DNA from 4 places in the Falsarthrobacter nasiphocae genome. Region 4 is predicted to be linked to each of the others. Evidence: riboswitches for the same ligand, from Rfam matches in the RefSeq annotation. Region 4 holds a riboswitch; each other region holds the start of a gene.
The links. Region 4 has a riboswitch for S-adenosylmethionine ahead of metX (homoserine O-acetyltransferase MetX). Riboswitches for the same ligand answer to the same signal wherever they lie in the genome.
Positions count from the first base shown of each region.

Region 1: it holds a riboswitch for S-adenosylmethionine, as region 4 does, so the genes downstream of both, J2S35_RS04575 (MetQ/NlpA family ABC transporter substrate-binding protein) here and metX (homoserine O-acetyltransferase MetX) in region 4, are expected to answer to the same signal.
Region 2: it holds a riboswitch for S-adenosylmethionine, as region 4 does, so the genes downstream of both, J2S35_RS03215 (trans-sulfuration enzyme family protein) here and metX (homoserine O-acetyltransferase MetX) in region 4, are expected to answer to the same signal.
Region 3: it holds a riboswitch for S-adenosylmethionine, as region 4 does, so the genes downstream of both, J2S35_RS06030 (acetate--CoA ligase) here and metX (homoserine O-acetyltransferase MetX) in region 4, are expected to answer to the same signal.

Region 1 is NZ_JAVDUI010000001.1:1,008,919-1,014,796, reverse strand. Features, by position in the region: gene J2S35_RS04590 (carboxymuconolactone decarboxylase family protein) at 1-370, opposite strand, end outside; gene J2S35_RS04585 (methionine ABC transporter permease) at 521-1,174, opposite strand; gene J2S35_RS04580 (methionine ABC transporter ATP-binding protein) at 1,246-2,313, opposite strand; gene J2S35_RS04575 (MetQ/NlpA family ABC transporter substrate-binding protein) at 2,319-3,212, opposite strand; SAM riboswitch class IV at 3,352-3,465, opposite strand; gene J2S35_RS04570 (amino-acid N-acetyltransferase) at 3,538-4,086, shown strand; gene J2S35_RS04565 (hypothetical protein) at 4,262-4,480, shown strand; gene J2S35_RS04560 (HhH-GPD family protein) at 4,702-5,604, opposite strand; gene J2S35_RS04555 (hypothetical protein) at 5,699-5,878, shown strand, end outside.
Region 2 is NZ_JAVDUI010000001.1:716,992-722,869, reverse strand. Features, by position in the region: gene J2S35_RS03235 (endonuclease domain-containing protein) at 1-336, shown strand, start outside; gene J2S35_RS03230 (MFS transporter) at 539-1,885, opposite strand; gene purH (bifunctional phosphoribosylaminoimidazolecarboxamide formyltransferase/IMP cyclohydrolase) at 2,053-3,663, shown strand; gene J2S35_RS03220 (hypothetical protein) at 3,998-4,249, shown strand; SAM riboswitch class I at 4,397-4,499, shown strand; gene J2S35_RS03215 (trans-sulfuration enzyme family protein) at 4,605-5,801, shown strand; gene J2S35_RS03210 (NAD(P)/FAD-dependent oxidoreductase) at 5,832-5,878, shown strand, end outside.
Region 3 is NZ_JAVDUI010000001.1:1,337,307-1,343,184, reverse strand. Features, by position in the region: gene J2S35_RS06040 (iron-siderophore ABC transporter substrate-binding protein) at 1-303, opposite strand, end outside; gene J2S35_RS06035 (SRPBCC family protein) at 438-893, shown strand; SAM riboswitch class I at 1,074-1,161, shown strand; gene J2S35_RS06030 (acetate--CoA ligase) at 1,287-3,269, shown strand; gene sfnG (dimethylsulfone monooxygenase SfnG) at 3,339-4,577, shown strand; gene J2S35_RS06020 (O-acetylhomoserine aminocarboxypropyltransferase/cysteine synthase family protein) at 4,574-5,872, shown strand; gene J2S35_RS06015 (CoA-binding protein) at 5,869-5,878, shown strand, end outside.
Region 4 is NZ_JAVDUI010000001.1:1,735,959-1,741,836, reverse strand. Features, by position in the region: gene J2S35_RS07865 (solute symporter family protein) at 1-295, opposite strand, end outside; gene J2S35_RS07860 (DUF485 domain-containing protein) at 292-666, opposite strand; gene metX (homoserine O-acetyltransferase MetX) at 812-2,020, opposite strand; SAM riboswitch class IV at 2,056-2,175, opposite strand; gene J2S35_RS07850 (ABC transporter ATP-binding protein) at 2,347-4,404, opposite strand; gene J2S35_RS07845 (ABC transporter ATP-binding protein) at 4,401-5,878, opposite strand, start outside.

The DNA.
Region 1 (5,878 bases), 730 kb from region 4:
TGTAGCCGAAGATCTGGGCGAAGTCCCGGTCTTCTGCGGGGTGAAGCGTGGTGACGGCCTCGGCGAGGCGCAGCGCCGCCTTCTCCACGTCCGAATAGAGGTCGGACTCCTCCCACGCGGCGAGGAGGGCGCGGCGTTGATCGCTGACCCCTGCCGCAATGGCCTTCTTCGTGTGGACGTGAAGGCAGTAGGCGCAGCCGTTGATCTGGGAGACGCGGAGGCACACGAGCTCGACGAGCTCCGGGGAGAGCCCCGCCGCCCGCGCGTCGTCCCCCGCTGCCTTCGAGAGGGCCCCGATGGCCTTCCACGCGGCCGGGTTGGACTTGTCGAGGTAATAGGACAGCGCACCAGGGGAAGACGGTTGGCTCATGCCAAGAATCCTAACGGCCGGGAAAGGGAGAATCCGCCCCCGGCAGCTCGTCAGAGTGCGGGGGCGGGTGCTTGGACTGAAAGCACTCGGCCCCCAGCGCCGAAGCGCCAGGGGCCGAGGATCCGCGTGATGACGGGGGAGAGCCCCCTGCTACCGCCGCATGATCTTCCGGGCCAGCCAGTTTCCGAAGAACTGCACGATCTGCACGAGGACGATGATGATCGCCACCGCAACCCACGTGAGCTCCGTGTTGAACTGCTGGTATCCGTACATGATGGCGAAGTTGCCGAGGCCGCCGGAGCCGATGGCGCCGGCCATCGCGGACATGTCCACGATGCCGATGAGCAGGAACGTGTACCCGAGGACGAGCGGGCCGAGCGCCTCGGGCAGGATCACCTTGCGAATGATCTGCCACGGCTTGGCGCCCATGGAGCGGGCTGCCTCGATCACGCCGGGGTCCACGCTCATGAGGTTCTGCTCAACGATGCGAGCCACCGCGAACGTCGCGCCGATGGTCATGACGAAGACCGCGGCGTTCGGGCCAATCGTCTTGCCCACCACGGCCTCCGTCAGCGGCCAGACGGCCACGAGCAGGATGATGAACGGGATGGGCCTCACCGTGTTGATGATCAGGTTGAGCACCAGGTGCAGCCCGCGGGCCACGGGGGACCCGCCCAGGATGCCCTTCGGGCGGAGGCAGTACAGCAGCAGGCCGACGATCAGGCCCAGGATGCCGGCGAAGAGGAGCGTCCGGGACACCATGTACAGGGTGTCCTGGAGCGCGTCGAGCAGCGCCGGACGCATCTTGTTCCAGTCCGTGTCATTCGCGGCCAGCGGCACCCAGGTGGAAAGCGCGGTGGTAGTCAGGGAGGCCGTCATGCGGAAAGCTCCTTCACATCGGTCTCGGAGGCGAGGTTGGCGATGAGGCGGTCAATGGCCGCATCGTTCCCCGTGAGGGCCACGGTCAGGGAGCCATAGGACCTCTCCTGCAGTGCGGAAATACCGCCGTAGACCACCTCAAAACGAACCCCGTCCGCGCCGGCGTCGGACAGGATGGTGCCCACGCGGGAGCCGTCCCGGATGGTCACGGTGACCAGACGCCCATCGAAGCGCCTGCGCAAGTGCGCGAGCTCCTCGGCGTTCGGCTCGGAGTGCTCCACGGTGGAGACGAAGGAGCGGGTCGTGGTGGTCTGCGGGTTCGAGAAGATCTCGAACGTGCTGCCGGTTTCCACGACGCGGCCCTTCTCCATGACGGCGATCCGGTCCGCGATGGTGCGCACGACGTCCATCTCGTGGGTGATGACCACGATGGTGATGCCGAGGCGCTCGTTGACGCGCTTGAGGACGCGCAGCACCTCCGCGGTCGTCTCCGGGTCGAGGGCCGAGGTGGACTCGTCCGCGAGGAGGATCGCCGGGTCATTGGCGAGGGCGCGGGCGATGCCCACGCGCTGCTTCTGGCCGCCCGAGAGCTGCTCGGGGTAGTTCTTGGCGCGGTCGGAGAGGCCTACGAACTCGAGGAGCTCGGCCACGCGGGCCTTGCGCTTGGCCTTGGGCCACCCGGCGAGCTCCAGCGGGAACTCGACGTTGCGCTCCACGGTCCGGGACGTGAGGAGGTTGAACTGCTGGAAGATCATGCCGATGTTCGGGCGGATCTTCGCCAGCTGCCCCTCGCTCAGCCCCACGACCTCCTGGCCGTTGACGAGGATGGAGCCGCTCGTGGCGGGCTCAAGACCGTTGATGAGGCGGACGATTGTGGACTTTCCCGCACCCGAGTAGCCGATGATCCCGAAGATCTCGCCCTTCTCGATGCGCAGGGACACGTTGTCCACCGCCGTGACAAGGTTCTTGCCGACCCTGAACTGCTTCGTCGCGTTGGTGAAGACAATGGCGCCCTCGGCGGCGGGCTCGGTGCCCGCCGCCGAGGAGTTGAGAACTGACGACACTGCGCCTACTTCTTCGCGTTCTTGAGCGAGTCCTCGTACTTCTTGAGGACGTCGATCATCTCGGCCTGCGAGTTCTTCGCCTCGACCGAGGTGCCCTTCGACTCCTTCTTCACGGCCTCCTGGACGCGGGAGTCGTGGTAGAGCTCGGCAATCTGCTTGTAGGTCTCGTTGTCCTTGTCTTCCGCGCGGGAGACGAAGCCGTTGACGTACGGGACGGCCGAGGGATCCTTGGGGTCGTCCTTCGCGAGGGCCTTGTTCGGGTCCAGGTTCGCGCGGCCCAGGAACGTGTTGTTCACGACGGCGGCGTCGAGCGAGCTCAGCTGGAGCACGGTCTGGGTGGCGTCAACCGGGGTGACCTTGACCTTGGACTTCGCCTTGTCCACGTCCAGGGTGCTCGGCGCCGTGGTCTCGGAGGTGAGGGTGACGAGGCCCTGGGCCTTGAGGAGGTTGAGCGCGCGCGCCTCGTTGATGGAGTCGTTGGGGATGGCCACCTCGGCGCCCTGCGGGAGGTCCTTCACGGACGTGTGCTTCTTGGAGTACAGGCCCAGCGGGACGATCTCGGTGGGGCCGATCGGCGTCAGTGTGTCGTTCGCATTGACGTTGTAGTCCGCGAGGTACGCGATGTGCTGGAACCAGTTGAGGTCAATCTGCTTCTGCTTCAGCGCCGGGTTCGGCTGCGTGTAGGTCTGGAAGGGCTTGTAGACAATGTTGATGCCCTTCTCCTTCGCGACCTCCTTGAGCACGTCCTGCTGGGGGTTGATGTCCACGATGCCGATCGTGACGGTCTTCGAGTCCTTCGAGCCGCTGGCGTCGCCCGAGGATTCGGAGGGCGAGCAGGCCGCGAGGCTGAGGGCGATGGGGGCTATAGCCGCCGCAGCGATGAGCTTCTTGAGTTTCATGATGTTCCTTGATGTGACGGTCAGCCGCCGCCTGTGTCCACAGAGACGGCTGGAAGTGAACGGTGAGCCGCATCAGTACTGTGGCGGCTCGCAGAGGAAGGGCCCTTCATGTGTGATCGAGGCTGTTCTCTGCGAGGAACCGCCGTACTTGCCGGAGCGCAATCCGCGCCGGCCGGATCTTCATCTGGGGCACCCCACTACGGGAGAGGGTTGCCGCCCGACTAGCCAGAGCTTTGCGTCGGGTCTCTTGATCCTGCTTTTCCTATATTGACCCAGAGGCGGGCGCGTTCACAAATCCGGCCGCCCGCAACCCATACTGGGAGGCATGGCCGCGAAATCCCTCACCCCACCGCACGGACCCGACGCACAGCCGGACGTGGTCATCCGCCGCGCGAGGACGGGGGACGTCGCGGGGATCCGCGCCCTCGTCGCACCGCTCGCGGCTGAGCGCGTGCTTGTGGCCAAGGAGGCCGTCTCCTATTTCGAGTCCATCCAGGAGTTCCGGGTCGCCGAGGACGCCGAGGGGCTTCTTGCCTGCGGCGCCGTCCACGTCATGTGGGAGGACCTCGCTGAGGTCCGCACGCTGGCGGTTGACGGGCGGGCTCGCGGCCAGGGCCTCGGGGGCCGCCTGCTTGAGTCTCTTCTCGACGACGCGCGCAGCCTTGGGGTCACCCGGGTTTTCTGCCTCACCTTTGAGGTGGACTTTTTCGCTCGCCATGGCTTTGAGGTCATGAGCAATCAGGACGACGTCGATCCGGCCGTTTACGCGGAGCTCCTCCGGTCTCACGACGAGGGCGTGGCCGAGTTCCTGGATCTGGCGCGGGTCAAGCCCAACACCCTGGGCAACACTCGGATGATTCGCCGCCTCTCCTGAACGGGTGCTGCGATGCGGTCCCTGGCAGTGGGCTGGCCGCACCCCGGGGATTCACCGGGGTGCTTGCGGGAATCGTCGCCACGGGTCTAGGTTGAAGAACAAGAGCGCTGACCGGACTGGCGCCGCCGGAATCATCACGGTGATTCAGGTCTTTCTTCAACAGAAGGAGACGCACATGGGTTTCGAAGACATCAAGAATGGTGCCAAGGACGCGCTCGGAAACGCCGCCAACGGCGAGGGCGGTCTCAACGGAGCTGTCGACGGTCTGCAGGAGCAGCATGGCGACAAGCTCGGTGGCCTCAACGAGAAGGTCGACGGTCTGCAGGAGCAGCACGGCGACAAGCTCAACAAGGCCGGGGACTTCCTCAAGGACAAGCTCGGCAACAACGAGTAGTACTCCGTGCCGTGAGAGCGGCGTCCCGGTGCAGGCCGCGCACAGTCACGCAGCGGCTCACCCACTTCTTTTCGTGCAGCGGCGGTTCCCGTTTGGGGGCCGCCGCTTTCACGTCCCCATGGGGTCCGGCCCTCGGCCTTGCCTGACCTCCGGCCCGGCGAGCGTTTCGGCCTTCGCAGCCCCGTTGTCACGGGGGTTCGGCGCGCAGGCACTCGCCACGCCTACAGCGTCACCCGGTCCCCGTCCTGCGTCACCATGCCCTCCCTGATGAGGTCCTCGAGGCATTCCTCCACGCGGCTTGGCTCAGGGGAGGGCTGGACCGAGCCCACAACGGCTTGGATCGTCGTCGTCCGCGCGTCCCCGTCCTCCCGCTCCCGCAGATGCCCGACGATCGCCCCGCGGATCTGCCGTTTCGTCCCCGCCCACGGCTGGCCCTTCGGGGTGTAATGCGGCTCGGGCCGCCCCGCCGCAATCCACGCGCAGTCGTCGAGGAGAGGGCAGTCCCCGCACCGCGGCGAGCGCGCCGTGCACACCAGCGCCCCCAGCTCCATGACGGCCGCGTTGTACCTCGGCGAGAGCCCGCTCTCCTCTGACGGGAGGAGCTCGGCGGCCAGCGCCATCTCCCGGCGCGTGAGGCTCGGCTCCGGCAGGGCGTGCCCCGTCTCCCAGCGGGCGTGGACGCGCCGGATGTTCGTGTCGACGACGACGGCCTGGCGGCCAAACGTGAACGCCGCGACGGCGGCGGCCGTGTACTGGCCCACGCCGGGGAGGGTGAGGAGCTCCTCCTCGGTGTCGGGGACCTCGCCGGCGTGGTCCTCGACCATGGCCACGGCCGCTGCGTGGAGGCGCCGGGCCCGCCGCGGGTAGCCGAGACGGCCCCAGGCCCGGACCGCCTCAGCCTCGGGGACGGACGCGAGGTCGGCCGGACGGGGCCAGCGCGTCATCCACTCCGCCCAGATGGGGGCCACGCGGGCGACGGGGGTCTGCTGCGACATCACTTCGCTGACGAAGACGCCCCACGCGGTGGTGCCGTCGTGGCGCCAGGGAAGGTCTCGCTCGTGGTCGTCGAACCAGTCGAGGAGGCGGCGGTGGAAGGAGTCGAGGCGGGCGGCTGTCGGGGTCACCGTTCAAGCCTATGCGGGAGGGGCTCTGAAGAGGCGGCCAGGTTGGCCGCATAGACTCGTGCGGAGAGCCGCCCGCCCGGAGGAAAGCAGATCCATGCCCCGTTTGTCGCCTGCCGTGTACCGCCGCCGACGCATCGCAGCCGTCATTGTGCTGCTCCTGCTCGTGGCCATCGTGTGGGGGATTGTTGCGGGCATTGTGGCGCTCGTTCGCGCGGCGGGGAACAGTGCGCCCTCGTCTGCGCCGGCCGCCGGGCCCACGGCCTCCGCGACTCCG
Region 2 (5,878 bases), 1.0 Mb from region 4:
GACATGGTGGACGAGGCGTCGGAGTGCGCGGATTCACCGCTGGAGACCCTTGCCCGTCTAGCCCTCCGGAATGCCGGGCTCACCGTGAGGACCCAGGTGCACATCCCGGGCGTCGGCCGGGTTGACATGGTGGTCGAGGACCAGGTGGTCATCGAGCTTGACGGCTACCAGTTCCATTCGTCGCGGGAGGCGTTCGCCAATGACCGCCGCCGCTCCAACGTGCTTGCGGCGCGCGGGACCCCGTGCCTGCGATTCACGTATGACGACGTCGTGCACCGCCCCGATGAACTTGTTCAGACCACGAAGGCCACCCTGGCGAGCTGCCGTGGGAGGTGAGCTGGTGCCGGACGCGAGCTGACGCTGCCTCCTTGCGCGGGTCCCCGTCACGCGGCCCCCGTCAAACTGCGTCAGGAATGAACAATCTAGGTCGCCATCGAAGCCTGTTTCCGGGCTGCAACGCCGTCAATCGTGACCTCGTTTGTTCAATCGAGACGTGGATTGACAAGGGCTGGGGCAAAGTGAGCCGCTGTGCCCCCGGCTACTCGAGCTCGAGGCCCCGGGTCTCGGGCGCCCACACCCACATCAGGCCCAGCGCCGCGACGATGAGCCCCAGGAGCACCCAGAACGAGCCGGTGATGCCGATGGTCGGCCACAGCACGCCCACCACGGCGAGCGGCCCGAGGCCCGCGGCAACACGGGACGCGGCCGAGGCCCACCCGAACCCGCTGGCCCGCAGCCGTGTGGGGTACAGCTCGGAGACGTAGGCGTAGAGGACCGGGATGGCCACCTGGATGAGGAACCCGTACCCGAGGAGCCAGGCCGTGACCCAGGCGGCGTCGTGCAGGCGCATGCTGGCTGCGATGAGGCACAGCAGGGCTGCGGGGGCGCTGATCGCCAGGAGGATCCGCCGGCCGACTCGCTCGACGAGCAGGGCTGCCACAATCACGCCGAGGACGCCCACGAGGGCCATGCCCGCCGTCGTGAGGAACGCCTTGGCCTCGACGAACCCGGCCCCCACGAGGATCTTCGGCATCCACAGCAGGCAGATGTAGTAGGCGAGCAGGATCGTCATGAAGAGCGCCCACGCCACGGCGGTGCGCCGCGCGCTGAAGCGCCACACGGCCCCGAGCATCGAGGGCGAGCTCTCGCGCGCGGGCTCGCTGCCCATGATGTAGTCGCGCGGCTCGGCTCCGGTGGCGCGCACCAGGTGGTCGACGACGGCGCGGGCCTCCGCCTCTCGGCCCCGCCGGGCGAGGAAGAGCGGGGATTCGGGGACGGAGAGGCGGACCCAGAAGACGAGGGCCACGGGGAGCACCATGACGGCCATGAGCAGCCGCCAGTCGTGAACCACGGAGAGGATCCAGGCGGAGGTGGCGGCGCAGAGGGCCGCGCCGACCGGCCACCAGCCGTCCATGGCGGTGAGGATGCGACCGCGGACCCGGGCGGGGGTGAACTCTCCGACGAGGGCGTAGTCGACGGGCACGCACCCGCCGAGGCCCATGCCCGCGAGGAAGCGCATGACGAGGAAGATCTCGTAGTTCGGGGCGAGCCCGCCGAGGACGGTGAAGACGCCGAACATGGCAAGCGTCAGGGAGAACGCGGTCTTCCGGCCGAGGCGGTCGGCGACGGCGCCCCAGGCGAAGGCGCCAACGCCCATGCCGATGAGGTTTGAGGTGCCGAGGAGGGCCGTCTCGCCGGCGGAGAGGTGCCAGTGCTTGACGAGGAGGGGTGCGAGGACGCCGTTGAGCGTGACGTCCCAGGCGTCGAACATGAAGCCGAGGCCGCCGATGAGGAAGATGCGGCCCTGCACTCCCCAGCGGAAGGGCAGGTCCTGGACGATCTCCGCGGCGGTTGGCAGCTGCCCGGTGGGGGCGGGTGCGGTCATGGCACTCCTTGGTCGTTGTCGAACTGACAAAAAGCACTCTACGCCCTGAGGGCCCCTCCGCAAGCCACGCGTCACCGGCGCCCCAACGCGGCGTGGCCTCGAACCTCCTAGACTGGACAAGGACGCCGGAGGGACGCGACCGGCGCATGACACCAGGAGATTTCCCGATGACCCTTGCCCTTGACCGTGTGCCCCTCAAGCGGGCCCTCGTCTCCGTGTATGACAAGACCGGCCTCGACGAGCTGGCCCGCGGCCTCCACGAGGCCGGGGTGTCCATCGTCTCGACGGGCTCCACGGCCAAGCGCATCGCCGAGGCCGGCGTCCCTGTCACGGAGGTCTCCGAGGTGACCGGGTTCCAGGAGTGCCTCGACGGCCGCGTCAAGACGCTGCACCCGCGCGTGCACGCGGGCATCCTCGCGGACCGCCGCAACGAGGACCACGTGGCGCAGCTCGAGACCATGGAGATCGAGCCCTTCGACCTCGTCGTCGTCAACCTCTACCCGTTCGCGGAGACGGTCCGCTCCGGCGCCGGCCAGGACGAGGTCGTCGAGCAGATCGACATCGGAGGCCCCTCGATGGTCCGCGCCGCGGCCAAGAACCACGCCTCGGCCGCGATCGTCGTGGACCCCGCGTCGTACCCGAGCGTCGTCGAGGCCGCCAAGAACGGCGGCTTCGACCTGCGCGCCCGCCAGCGCCTCGCCTCCCTCGCGTTCGCGCACACGGCGGCCTATGACAACGCCGTGGCCGCCTGGACCGCCGCCCAGTTCGGCGACGACGACCAGCCCGCCGAGTTCCCGCCGTACGCGGGCGTCGCCCTCGAGCGCGCCGAGACCCTGCGCTACGGCGAGAACCCCCACCAGAGCGCGGCCATGTACGTGGACCACGCCGCCCCGGAGGGCATCGCCCAGGCGGAGCAGCTCCACGGCAAGGCCATGAGCTACAACAACTTCGTCGACGCGGACGCGGCCCTGCGCGCGGCGTTCGACTTCACGACGCCCGCCGTCGCCATCATCAAGCACGCCAACCCGTGCGGGATCGCCTCGGTCCCTGAGGGCGGCGAGATCGCGGACGCCTACGCGAAGGCGCATGCGTGCGACCCGGTCTCGGCCTTCGGCGGCGTCATTGCCTCCAATCGCACGGTGACGGAGCGCATGGCGCTCGCGGTCAAGGACGTCTTCACGGAGGTCGTCGTGGCGCCCGGGTTTGAGCCAGCCGCCGTCGAGATCCTCACGCAGAAGAAGAACATCCGCCTGCTCGTCCTCCCGGAGGGCTTCCGCCGGGACTCGGTGGAGATGCGCCAGATCTCCGGCGGCATGCTCCTGCAGAAGTCTGACGTGATCGACGCCGAGGGCGATTCCCCGGCCAACTGGACCCTCGTGGCCGGAGAGGCCGCGGACGAGCGGACCCTGGCCGACCTCGAGTTCGCGTGGCGCGCCGTGCGGGCCGCCAAGTCCAACGCGATCCTCCTTGCGAAGGACCAGGGCGCCGTGGGCGTGGGCATGGGCCAGGTCAACCGCGTGGACTCCTGCCGCCTCGCCGTTGAGCGCGCCAACACGCTCTTCACGGTGGACGGAGAGCCCGTGGAGCGCGCGCGGGGCGCCGTGGCCGCCTCGGACGCGTTCTTCCCCTTCGCTGACGGCCTTCAGATCCTGCTCGACGCCGGCGTGCGCGCGGTCGTCCAGCCCGGCGGCTCGGTGCGGGATGAGGAGACGATCGCCGCGGCGAAGGAGGCCGGCGTGACGATGTACCTGACCGGCACGCGCCACTTCTTCCACTAGAGATCGCGCGTCATGATGTGGTTGGCACGGCCGTGCCACTGATGTGAAAATGAGCGGGCTCTGCCGTGAATCGTGGAAGTTTTTCACCGAATCGTCCACCAGAAGACAGAGCCCGCTCATGATCCAGGGTGACGTGCCTGTGGCACTGGCCGGACGCTTGTGCCTCCTCGCTACGTCATCTCCTGGACAGAGACGCGCAGGTCTACGTTGCTGAGAGGATCGGTGCTTCCGGCCATGGCGGACTGCTGCCCCCGAGGCGGCCCTCGACACTCACTCCAGGCTGCATCGCGCACATCACCGCAGGGGGATCTTGATTGTGTCTCGTCCTAGAATCATGAAATCCATCGCTCCTTCCCTCGCCATTCTGGCGACGGCGATATTTTTGTGGGTTGCCGCCCGCGGAACGCGGAGCCCTCGCGAGACCGTGATTCTTTTCTCACTCATTTTTGGTCTGTATCTGCTGGGTGCGGTGTGGGCGTATTTCCGACGGCAGCATGGACTGGCCGTATTTTTGGCTATCGTGTCTTTCGTGGCAATTCCAGCCCTGGTTTCCTATGGATATTTTGTTGAGATGGTGACCCGCTGAATCTTGGGGCATGGCGTTGTTGACCCCATCTGTGTCGACCGCGCCGTGGGCCATCACCGCTGGGCTCCTCGTGAGCCCCGTCCGGACTCCTGCGATCCGCCCCGCGTGTTGACGAGCGTCCGCCTTCGGCGCTACGGTCGGAGAAGCAAACCATCAAGAGCGGCCGAGAGATCTGGCTCAGTGACGCCGCAGCAACCATGGTCGACGACCCTTCGCCGCCCAACGGTGCTTCCGCCAGAACCGATGGAGATGTATCACACGAGCCGTCTCCGGGAGCCCTCGGCAGGACTGCGCCCCGTTCCCGGTCTCACCGTTCACTCTGATGCCTCCCTTGGTTGATCCCAAGGAGTGTCCTATGACCCGATCCATCCCGGCGCGGCGGAGCGCCGCGCGCCCCCGCTCGTTCTCCGAGGTCCCACACGCCGGGCCCGGTTTCCACACCAGGGCCGTCCATGCGGGCCACGGCGCGGAGCCCCGCCCCGCCCCGGATGCGCGCTCTCGCGTGGAGGCGCAGCTGGCGGCCCTCGAGGGCGGCGAGGCGGCCTTCGCCTTCGCCTCTGGCCGCGCCGCGTGCACGGCGGTCCTGCGCGCCATGCTCGGCCCGGGTGACAGCGTCCTCTTCGGGCGTCAGGGCGACGCCGGCTCCCGCCGCGTCGTCGAGCAGCTCGCCCCGGCGGTCGGCTTCACCCAGACCCTTGTGGACGTCTCCGATCTCGACGAGGTCGAGGCCGCCGCGGCCCGCACGCGCCCCGCCGTGATCTGGGTCCACTCGCCGTCCGCCCCGTTCCTCGCTGTGGCGGACATCCCCGCGCTGGCCCGCGTTGCGGCCTCGGTGGGGGCCGTGCTCGTCGTGGACAACACCGCGGCCACGCCCTTCGCGCAGCAGCCGCTCGCCCTCGGCGCGGACGTCGTCGTCCACTCCCGGGCCGGACTCCTCGCGGGGCACGGGGGCGCGCAGGGCGGCGCCGTCGTCGTCGGCCGCTCAGGGCTCCCCAGCCCTGGCGAGGCGGGAGGGACCGGCACCCCGCAGCTGAGGAGGAGGGGGCTCGCCGAGGCCGTGGCGCGCGCCCGGCAGGAGGACGGGACGGCCGCCGGCACCCAGGCGAGCGCGCTCATCACTCGGGGGCTCCCGACGCTGGGGCTGCGCGTGGAGCGCCAGAGCGCCACGGCCCTGCAGCTCGCGCGCTGGCTGGAGCACCAGCCGGACGTGGAGGAGGTGCTGTACCCGGGGCTGCCGGGCTGCCCTCAGCACGCCGTTGCGCGGCGCCAGATGCGGTGCTTCGGCGCGGCGCTCGGGCTGAGGCTCTCGGGAGGGCCGACGGCGGTGCGCGGCTTCGCGGAGTCCACCCTCCTCTTCGCGCCGTCAGCCGGCGGGGGAGGGGTGGCCTCGGGGCTGAGCCTCGGTGACGGGCTCGTGGGCCTGTTCGTGGGGCTCGAGGACGGCGCGGACCTGAAGCGGGACCTCTCCCGGGCGCTTGACCACGCGAGGGCGCGGGTCGAGGAGGAGTGGCTCCTGCGGGCCGGCTCGATGTTCGCGGGCGCTCTCGGCTGACATTCTGGCTTGCCTGAGATGCTAGGGGGCATGGAGAAGAACTCAGCTGAATCAACGGTGAATGCGGGCACGCGGGA
Region 3 (5,878 bases), 400 kb from region 4:
GAGGGAGCCCTTCTCGTTCTGACCGAACGTGTCCTTGGCCATGGCCACGGGGACCACGCCCAGCGCCAGCACGACGTCGGCATTGACCCAGGAGATCGTGGCGACGCGCTTGGGCTCCGCCTTGATCTCGGTGGAGCCGAACGCGTGCTCAATGGTGACGGGGAACGCGCCGCTGTCCGCAGCGGCAGACCCGGAGGGCGAAGAGGCGCTCTTGTCGGACGAGCCGGTGGAGCAGGCGGAGAGGAGGGCGGCCGCGGTGAGGCTGCCGAAGGCCAGGAGGCCCGTGCGACGAGAGAAGTCCACAGTGAATCCTTGTCTAGGGTCGGTCGATCATACGCAGCGACGAGTCGCTTAGGTAAGACTAACCTGAGCTTGGCCTATTAGGAAACCTGGACCTTTCCTAATAAACGCCGATTTTCGTCTCGTAGGCTGTCCCCATGCAGACGACACCGACCCGACAGGTCACCTCACGAGACCGCATCACCTACACCGTGGAGACAGCTCGCGACCCGAAGGAGCTCTTCGAGACGCTGGCCAACCCGCACCGGCACCACGAACTCGACGGCAGCGGCAGCGTCCAGGCAGAAGTGACTGGACCGGAGCGCCTCACCCTGGGCGACGAGTTCGTCACCCACATGGAGCTCAACCACCTGCGCTACAAGATCCGTAACCGCGTCACGGCCTTCGAGGACGGCCGGCTCATCGAGTGGACCCACCCCGGCGGCCACCAGTGGCGCTGGGAGATCGAGCCCCTCGCCGAGGGCGGCGCCCGCGTGACAGAGACCTGGAACACGGCCGGGGCCAAGATGCCGCGGCTCGGGTACGTCATCGTGGGCGCCTTCCGCCGCAATGACGACGGCATCCGCGAGACTCTCGCCCGGCTCGCCTCCTAGCGAGACCCGCCCTTCCCCACCCCCTGCCCCAGCCCCGCAGCGGGGCGCGGGGCGCGGGGAAGAGACCAGGGGCAAGGGGCGAGCGGCCCCGGGATGAGACCAGGGGCCAGAAGCCCAGCATGTGGGCAGGCCCACGAGGGGACTTGCGCAGAGCGCCCGCTCGATGCATTCTAGAAACACGAACCATCCAGAGCGGCCGAGAGACTTGGCTCCATGACGCCGCAGCAACCCTGATTCAGCAGGGTGCTTCCGCCAAGATCGATGGAGTGATTTTCCGTGGTCAAGGCCGCCGCGCCTCTGCGCACCCGCACATCCCCAGGCGCTCCGGGACTCACCGCAGCCGCCGCTCTCGCCAGCCCCCGCCGGGCCCGCGCCTCGGAGCTCGAGTCCCTCTTGCCAGACGGGCCCCTCACCGCCCCGGCCGCACAGCACCCCACCCTGGACCCGCAGTTCCTCGCGCACCCCACCACCGAGGCCGAGCGCCAGCGCTACTGGGCCGACGCCGCCCGCCGGCTTCACTGGGACGAGCCCTGGCACACCGTCCACGCCGAGTCCGTCAGCCCAGACGGCGTCCCCGCCTTCACGTGGTTCGAGGGCGGCCGCCTCAACGTCGCCGTCAACTGCGTGGACCGCCACGTGGCGGCGGGCCGCGGCTCCGAGGTCGCACTGCACCTTGAGGGAGAGCCCGGCGACCGGCAGACCGTGACGTACCGCCGCCTCCAGGAGCTCGTCTCCCAGGCGGCCCACGCCCTGGAGTCGCTGGGCGTCGGGCCGGGGGACCGTGTGGTCATCCACCTCCCGGTGATCCTGGAGACCGTCGTCGCCGCCTTGGCCTGCGCGCGCATCGGCGCGGTCCACGCCCTCGTCTTCGGGGGTTTCAGCGCGGAGGCGCTGAAGTTCCGCATTGAGGACACCGGCGCCAAGGTGCTCATCACAAGCGACGGCCAGAATCGCCGCGGCCTGCCGGTGCCGGTCAAGCCTCTCGCGGATGAGGCCCTGTCTGGGGACAACCGGGTCGAGGCCGTTCTCGTGGTCCGCCGCACGGGCCTGGACGTCCCGCTGACTCCCGGCCGAGACCGGGTGTGGGACACGTTCGTCGGCGGCTTTCCCACCGTGCACGAGCCAGCCTCCTTCGACGCAGAGCACCCCCTCTTCATCATGTACACCTCGGGCACGACCGGCCGCCCCAAGGGCCTCGTGCACACCTCGGGCGGGTATCTCACGCAAGCGAGCCTGACGTTCGAGCAGCTCTTCGGCGTCGCCGGCCGCCGCGTCCACTGGTGCACCGCGGACCTCGCCTGGGTCACGGCCCACACGTACGCGCTCTACGGCCCGCTCTCGAACGGCGCTGCGCAGGTCCTCTACGAGGGGACGCCTGACACGCCCCACCCCGGCCGGCACCTGGAGATCATCGAGCGCTACGGTGTGACGAGCTACTACACGGCGCCCACCCTCGTCCGCACCCTGCGCTCCTGGTTCCCGGACGGGCTGCCCACCCACTACAACCTCGCAAGCCTCGCCATCCTCGGCACGGTGGGCGAGCCCATCGACCCCGACACCCACGCCTGGTTTGCGCGCGCCTTCGGCCCCCTTCCCCACGTGGACACGTGGTGGCAGTCAGAGACCGGCGCCACCGTGTGCTCCCCCCTCCCCTGGGAGATGGGAGAGGGCGACGACGCTGCCGCCGCGCCCGTCCCCGCCGGCTCCGTCCACGCTGCCCTGCCGGGCTCGCGGGCGCTCGTCGTGGATGACGCGGGCCGCCCCGTGAGCCCGGGCCAGTCGGGGCACCTCGTCCTGGGCGCCGTCCCGCCGGGGATCGCCCGCACCGTGTGGGGGAACCCGGGCCGGTACCGGGACTCGTACTTCGGCGCGTTCGCGGAGCGGGGCTGGTTCTCTTCCGGGGACGGGGCGACGCTCGACCGCGACGGCCACCTCTGGGTCTCCGGCCGGGCGGACGATGTCCTCAACGTGTCCGGGCACCGCCTGTCCAGCATCGAGATCGAGTCCGCGGTCCTGACGCTGCCCGAGGCCACGGAGGCGGGCGTGTGCGCGGTGCCTGATGCGCGAACGGGGCAGGCTGTGGCGGTTTTCGTCGTCGGCCCCTCCACGCGCACGGATGACGCCGCAGCGGTCCGCGAACGCGTGAGGCAAGCGGTAGCCGCCGCGATTGGCCCGGTGGCCAAGCCCGCGCACGTCGTGGCCGTCGAGGACGTGCCGAAGACCCGCTCCGGCAAGATCATGCGCAGGCTGCTGGGCCAGATCTTCACGGAGACCCCACTCGGGGACACCTCGAGCCTCGCCAACGAGCCCGCCCTTGCCGGCGTTCGCGAGCGCGTGACCGGGCTCCGGTCCGCGGGGATTCTTCCCCGCCTCTGAACCACGGCGCCGCCCTCGCGGCCCGTCTCCTTTCCCTTCACCTCACCCTTCCCTACCCAGGAGGCTCCCATGAGCACACTCTCGTCCACCCTCAAGACCCCCGTTTCCGCCCTGGAGACGCCGCTGAAGTTCGCGTACTGGGTGCCGAACGTCTCGGGCGGGCTCGTCGTCTCGACGATCGAGCAGCGCACGGACTGGCAGTTCCCGTACAACCGCGAGCTGGCGCGGATCGCCGAGCGCTCCGGGTTCGAGTACGCGCTGACCCAGACCCGGTACGCGGCCAGCTACGGCGCGGACAAGCAGCACGAGGCGACCTCGTTCAGCCTCGCTCTCCTCGGGGCCACGGAGCGTCTCAACGTCATCTCCGCCATCCACCCTGGGCTGTGGCACCCCGGCGTGCTGGCGAAGTGGCTCATCACGGCGGACCACCTCTCGGGCGGCCGGTCTGCGGTGAACATCGTCTCCGGGTGGCTCAAGAACGAGTTCACCGGCTTCGGGCTGGAGTGGCTGGAGCACGACGAGCGCTACGTGCGCACGGAGGAGTTCATCACCGCGCTCCGGGGCCTGCTCACCGAGGACGGGTACTCGCAGAGCGGCTCGTACTACGACATCTCCGACTTCACCCTTAGCCCCAAGCCCCTGCCTCAGGCGGCTCGACCGCACCCGGAGATCTTCTTCGGCGGGAACTCGACGGCGGCGCAGGCCGCGGCAGGGCGGACGGCGGACTGGTACTTCTCCAATGGCCGCTCGCTTGAGGGGTATGCGGAGAACGTCGACGGCGTCCTCGCCGCCGCGCGGGAGGCCGGCCGCACGCCGAAGTTCGGGATCAACGGCTTCGCGATCGTGCGGGAGAGTGAGGCGGAGGCCCGCGAGACGCTCCGGGAGATCATCGCCAAGGCCCACCGGCCCGCCGTCGAGGGGTTCCAGAGCGCCGTCAAGGAGGCCGGGCAGTCCACGAAGGACGGCAAGGGCATGTGGGCAGACTCCTCGTTCGAGGACCTCGTCCAGTACAACGACGGGTTCAAGACGCAGCTCATCGGGACGCCGGAGCAGGTGGCGGAGCGGGTCATCGAGTACAAGAAGCTCGGCGTGAACCTTCTCCTCACCGGGTACCTGCACTTCCAGGAGGAGGTCGCCGCGTTCGGGCGCGACGTCCTGCCGATTGTCCGCGAGCTCGAGGCGGACCTCGCCCGCGCCCACGGCACGGAACTGGACTCGAGCCTCGTTCCGGACGTGCCGGGCGTCAGCGCCGAGGAGGCCACCGCCTCCGCCGACGCCACCCTGTCCCCCGAGAGGAGCGCGGCATGAGCCAGGACCGCACCTTCGGGCTCCGCACGCGGGCCCTCCACGCCGGGGGGACCCCGGATGCCGAGCATGGCTCGCGGGCCGTCCCCATCCACCAGACCACGTCCTACGTCTTCACGAGCACGGAGGACGCGGCGAGCCTCTTCGCCCTCCAGAAGTACGGCAACATCTACTCGCGGATCGGCAACCCCACGGTGGCCGCGTTCGAGGAGCGCATCGCCTCCCTCGAGGGCGGGATCGGAGCCGTGGCCACCGCGTCGGGCATGTCGGCGATTTTCCTGGTCTTCGCAGCGCTGGCGGGCTCGGGGGACCACATCCTCGCCTCCTCGAAGCTCTATGGGGGGACCGTGACGCAGCTGGACGTGACACTGCGCCGGTTCGGGATCGAGACCACGTTCGTCGACAGCAACGAGGCGGCGGACTTCGCTGAGCACCTCCGCCCCGAGACGAAGGCGATCTTCACGGAGGTCGTCGCGAATCCCTCCGGCGAGATCGCGGACATCGAGGGGCTCGCCGCTCTCGCCCGCGAGCACGGCGTGCCGCTCATCGTCGACTCCACGCTGACGCCGCCGGTCCTCTTCCGCCCGCTGGAGCACGGCGCGGACATCGTGGTCCACTCGGCCACAAAGTTCCTCGGCGGGCACGGGACGACGCTCGGCGGGGTCGTCGTCGAGTCCGGGCGCTTCGACTGGGGCAACGGGCGCTTCCCCGGCCTGACCGAGCCGGTGCCGAGCTACGGCGGCATCCGCTGGTGGGGGAACTTCGGCGAGTACGGGTTCCTCACGAAGCTGCGCTGCGAGCAGCTGCGGGACGTGGGGCCTGCCCTCGCGCCGCAGTCCGCGTTCCAGCTGCTTCAGGGCGTGGAGACACTGCCGCTGCGGATCGAGGCGCACATCGCCAACGCCCAGGCCGTGGCGGAGTGGCTCGAGGCGGACCCGCGCGTCACCTACGTCAACCACGCCGGACTGCCGAGCCACCCGCAGCATGAGCGCGCGCGGCAGCTTCTGCCCCGGGGCGTGGGCTCCGTGTTCAGCTTCGGGGTGGCCGGCGGGCGGGAGGCGGGGGCCGCGTTCATCAACTCCCTTCAGCTGGTCAGCCACCTGGCCAACGTGGGGGACGCCAAGACCCTGGCGATCCACCCCGCCTCGACCACGCACCAGCAGCTCAGCGCCGAGCAGCTCGCAGCGGCGGGCGTCCCTGACGACCTGGTCCGCCTCTCGGTGGGCCTCGAGGACCTCGACGACATCCTGTGGGACCTGGACCAGGCGCTCACGACCGCGACAGGAGAGCAGCGATGACTGCGC
Region 4 (5,878 bases):
CCACCAGCCAGGCCACGAGGAATCCGATGGAGTAGAGGAATCCGTCGTACCCCTGGACGGCGATAGCGCCGACGATCCCGAGGAACGACGCCGCTGAGAGGTAGTCGCCGGCAATGGCGAGGCCATTCTGCGAGCCGGAGAACGAGTGCCCGCCCGCGAGGTAGTCCGCGCTCGTGGTGTTGGCGCGCGAGGATCGGATGACGATGATCATCGTCACGATGATGAAGGCCGCGAAAATCGAGATGTTGAGGACGGGGTCCCCGACGGCGGCGGCGATGGTCGGCGCGGCAATCATGCGCGGTCCTCCTTGTCAGCGGAGCCGAGGGCGGGGCCCGTGGCGTCGGCGTAGTCGGCCCTGATCTCCTCGCCCAGCGGGTCCATGGTTCGGTTCGCGAAGCGCACGTACATCGCGGTGATGACAAACGTGCTCACAAACTGGAGAAGACCGAACACCAGGCCGATGTTGATGTTGCCCATGACCTTGATGGACATGAAGGAGTGCGCGTAGGCCGCCAGAATGACATAGGCGAAATACCAGACGAGAAAGGCGATCGCCAGGGGGAAGACGAATCGCCGGTGGCGGCTCTTGAGCTCTCGGAACGGTGCGGAGTCCTGGACCGCCTCGTAGGAGTCCAGCCTCCGTTCGTCTGCGCGTGGCTGATGCATGGCCGCGGCCCTACCTTCACACTCAGTGGGCCGCCGTCGTCTCTCGCTCGGCGTGAGGGCGGGCCCCATTGTCCTCTCGACGGGCGTTCCCGCGAGTTGGATCGAGATTAACAGAGACCTAGATCACAGTCACATATGTGTCGGATCACATTGCCGAGTCGGTGCCGAGGAGCCCCCGGACAGGGCCCTCGAGGAGAGCCGCGTGCGTGAGAAATGCGTCGTGCCCGTTCGGGGCCGAGATGCTCACATGGGGCGCCCCCAGAGCACGCGCTAGCCGCTCCGACTGCGCCGGCAGGTAGAGCCGGTCCGTGTCCACGCTCGCCACGAGGAACCTCACCCCGGCAGCCCGCGCGAGCGCAGCCTTGACCCCGCCCCGTCCCCGCCCGACGTCGTGCCCCATGAGCGCCTGCGTGAGGCGCAGGTAACTGTTCGCATCGAAGCGCCGGGAGAGCTTGGCCCCCTGGTGACGCAGGTACGACTCGATGGCGAACCCCTCCGCCCCGTCCCCCTCCTGCGGGCACCGGGAGAACCGCGCCTCAAGCTCAGCCTCGGAGCGGTAGGAGACGTGGGCGATCTGCCGCGCGAGGCTCAGGCCCTGCACGGGGGGCCGCTCCCGCGAGTAGAAGCCGCCCCGGAAGTCGGGATCCGCCCGGATGACGTCGCACTGGACGGCGCCGAGCCCGATCTGCTCAGCGGAGGACGCCGCCGTTGAGGCGATGACGGCGCAGGCGTCCACGAGGCCGGGGAACGTCACGGCCCACTCGAGCGCCCGAGCCCCGCCCAGCGAGCCGCCCAGAACCGCCGCCCACCGGGCCACCCCGAGACGCTCCATGAGCAGCCGCTCCGCCCTGACCCCGTCCCGTAGCGTCACCGCGGGAAAGGCCCCCGCGTACGGCCGCCCCGTCCTGGGGTTGAGCGAGGTCGGCCCCGTCGATCCCGCGCACCCGCCGAGCACGTTGACGGCGACCACGAAGAAGCGCGTGGTGTCCACGGCCCGCCCCGGCCCGATCAGCGCGTCCCACCATCCCGGATCCGCCCCTGCCCCGTGCGCGTGGGCGTCCCCCGTGAGCGCGTGCAGGACCAGCACCGCGTTCTGCCCCCGCGCGTCCAGCGTCCCCCAGGACTCCCACGCGAGGCTCACGTCCTCGAGCCTCTCGCCTGACTCGAGGTCAAGGGGGCCGACGACGGTGACGCCTGCGGCCGTGGGTGCCCCGCCGTCGCGGTCCGGGCCGCCCGGGCTCGCCGCCCCGTCCGGGCGCAGTGCCTGCGAGGAAGCGGCGCCAGAGGGGGTCGAGGGCGCGTGAGCGGGTGACTGGGTGCGGGCGGGTGACGGGGTGTGCTGAGACAAGGTCATCGGCGGCCTTCCAAGATCCCAGGCCGCACTCGAGGCGGCCGCGCTTGCCCGCGCGCCGGTTGTGGCTGCGGACCAGGTCCTCACCCGGGGCACCCCGCCGCGGTGGGAGGGTTGCCGACCAGCTAGCCGGGGCTTGTCAGCTGGTACTCGTGACCTAACCCGTCCATTGTGGACCGAAGCCCCGCCCCCTCGCAACGCCCTGCGCGCGCTGCACGGGTCCCAGGCCCGCCCCGTGCAGCGCCCCCGAGTGTCCAGCGGCTCGCACCACATGAGACGGGGCCGCCCGCGCGCGACGCGCGGGCGGCCCCGTGGCAGGCTCCTGAGGGCTATGCCTTGGCGGCGGCCTCCTCGGCCTCGAGGTCCACTCCCTGCGTGAACTGGGACATGTAGAGGCGGTAGTACGCCCCTTCGCGGGCGATGAGCTCCGCGTGCGTGCCCTGCTCGACGATGTCGCCGTCCTCCATGACGAGAATGATGCTCGCGTCCCGAATGGTGGACAGGCGGTGGGCGATGACGAAGCTCGTCCGGTCCGTGCGCAGGGCCGCCATGGCCTTCTGCACAAGGAGCTCGGTCCGGGTGTCAACGGAGCTCGTCGCCTCGTCCAGGACCAGCAGCGAGGGCTGGGCAATGAACGCGCGGGCAATGGTGATGAGCTGCCGCTCACCGGCGGACACGTTGGTGCCCTCGTCGTCGATCACCGTGTCATACCCGTCCGGCAGGGCCCGGACGAACCGGTCCACGTAGGTGGCGCGGGCCGCCTCGACAACCTCCTCGTCCGTCGCGTCCAGGCGTCCGTACCGGATGTTCTCCCGGATGGTGCCCCCGAAAAGCCACGCGTCCTGGAGGACCATGCCCACCTTGGAGCGGAGCTCGGTGCGGGAGAGGTCCCGCACGTCCACGCCGTCCAGGCGGATCGAGCCGGTCTTGATCTCATAGAACCGCATGAGGAGGTTGACGAGCGTCGTCTTGCCCGCGCCCGTCGGTCCCACGATGGCCACGGTCTGGCCAGGCTCGGCGGTGAACGTGAGGTCGCGGATGAGCGGCTTGTCCTCCACGTAGGAGAAGCCGACGTGGTTGAACTCGACACGGCCCTCGACTCGCGCCGGAAGGACCGAGCTCTCACCCTCGGACGCCTCCTCGTCGGCCTCGAGGAACTCGAACGTCCGCTCCGCGGAGGCCACGCCGGACTGGAGCATGTTCGCCATGCCGGCGATCTGCCCCAGCGGCTGCGTGTACTCGCGCGAGTACTGGATGAACGCGGTCGCGTCGCCGAGCGTCATCTGGCCGGAGGCCACGCGGAGCCCGCCGAGCACCGCAATGCCGACGTAGCTCAGATAGGACACGAACTGCATGACCGGCATGATCATGCCGGAGATGAACTGCGCCCCGAAGGACGCCCGGTAGAGCTCCTCGTTGCGCTCGTCGAAGCGGGAGATCATCTCCTCCTCGCGGCCGAACACCTTGACAAGGTCGTGGCCTGAGAAGGACTCCTCGATCTGCCCGTTGAGGGCGCCCGTGTTCTTCCACTGCTCCTTGAACTTCGCCTGGCTGCGGGAGCCGATCACACCCGCCGCGACGCCGGAGAGCGGCAGCGCGATGAGGGCCACGAGAGCCAGTTGCCACGACACGATGAACATCATGACGATGATGCCGACGACCTGGATGATCGACGACAGCAGCTGCGAGAAGGCCTGCTGGAGCGCTTGCTGGATGTTGTCCACGTCGTTCGTCACGCGGGAGAGCACGTCGCCGCGCTGACGCGTGTCGAAGTACCCGAGGGGAAGAGCGTTGATCTTCGCCTCGACCCGCTCGCGCAGACCGTAGACGGCCTTCATGACCATCCGGTTGAGGAGGTAGGCCTGGAGCCACAAAAGCACGGACGCGCCGAGATACATGGCCAGCACTGTGAGGATGAGCCGCAGGAGCTTGTCGAAGTCGATGCCCTGCCCCGGCGTGAAGTCCATGCCGGCGAGCATGTCGGCCATCTTGGAGTCGCCGCTCGCGCGCACGCCGTCGATGACCTGCTCCCGCGTGGCCCCCTCGGGGACGCTGCCCGCCATCTGCTTGCCGACCACGCCGCCGAAGATCACGTCCATTGCGTGGCCGAGGATCCTCGGCGCGATGACGTTGAGCATCGAGGCCGCGACCACCATGAGGGTCACGACGAGCATGCCCACACGCTGCACTGCCAGCAGGCTGAAGAGCTTCTTGGCGCTCGGCCAGAAGTCCTTGGCCTTCTTGCCGGACGAGCCCCCGAACATGTCGCCGTCCATCTCGCCGGGCGTGAAGTCGTCGAACTCATCCGGCCCGGCGGCTGCCGCGTCGAGCTCCAGAGGCTCCTGCGCGGCGGCCTCCTCCTTCGCCTTCATGCGCCTGCTGCTCATGCCGCCTCCTCCGCGCTCATCTGGGATTCGACGATCTCCTGATACGTCGTGCTGCTCTTCAGGAGGCTCTCATGCGTTCCCCTGTCGACGATCTCGCCCTTGTCGAGGACGAGGATTTGGTCGGCGCCGCGGATCGAGGAGACGCGCTGGGCCACGATGATGACCGTCGCATCTCGCGTCGGCTCCTCCAGGGCCGCCCGCAGGCGCGCGTCAGTGGCCACATCCAGGGCCGAGAACGAGTCGTCGAACAGGTACACCTTGGGCTTCATGACGAGGGTCCGGGCGATGCACAGGCGCTGCCTCTGCCCGCCGGAGACGTTCGTTCCGCCCTGAGAGATGGGCTCGTCGAGGCCCTTGCTCTTCGCCTCGACGAAGTCGCGCCCCTGCGCAATGGCCAGCGCCTCCCAGAGCTCGTCGTCCGTGGCGTCCTGCTTGCCGAAGCGGAGGTTCGAGGCGATCGTTCCCGAGAACAAGTACGGCTTCTGCGGCACCATCGAGACGATCTCCTTGAGGTCGTCCCGGCCGATCTCCGCCACGGGCACTCCGTCAACGAGCACCTCGCCCTCCCCCGCATCGTGCAGGCGGGGAATGAGGGACAGCAGGGTCGTCTTTCCGGAGCCAGTGGACCCGATGATCGCGGTCGTCTTGCCGGGGCGCGCGGTGAAGGTCAGGTTGGACAGAACCGGCGCCTCGGCGCCCGGGTAGGCAAACGAGACGTTCTTGAAGTCGACGACGCCGGTGGCCCGCTCGGCGGCGAGCCCCGAGGCCGCGGTGTCCCGCATGGACGGGACGACGTCGAGCACGTGGCCAATACGGTCCGCGGAGATCGAGGCGCGGGGAATCATCATGGCCATGAACGTGCCCATCATGACGGCCATGAGGATCTGGAGGAGGTACTGAAGGAAAGCGGTCAGCGCGCCGACTTGCATGTTTCCGTCGTCCACCCGGTGCCCGCCGAACCAGAGGACGGCGGCGGTGGCCAGGTGGAGGATCATCATGATGATCGGGAACATGATGGCGAAGATGCTGCCCACTCGCAGGGACACGTCGGTCATGGCCCGGTTGGCGTCGGCGAAGCGATCCGTCTCGTGAGGCTCGCGCGTGAACGCACGCACGACGCGCATGCCCGTGATCTGCTCCCGAAGCACACCGTTGATGCCGTCCAGCTTCTCCTGCATCGAGCGGAAGAGGGGCATGAGCATCCAGACGAGGCTGCCGACGACCACGAGGAGCACCGCCACGGACACCCACACAAGCCAGGAGAGGGAGACGTCCTCTCGCAGGGCCATGATGATGCCGCCGATGCACATGATCGGGGTCATGACCATGAAGTTCAGTCCCATGAGGGTCACCATCTGAACCTGTTGGACGTCATTGGTCCCGCGAGTGATGAGGGTGGCGGCGCCGAACTCGTTGACTTCTCGGGCGCTGAACGCGGAGACCTGCCGGAACACGCTCCGGCGCAGGTCCCGGC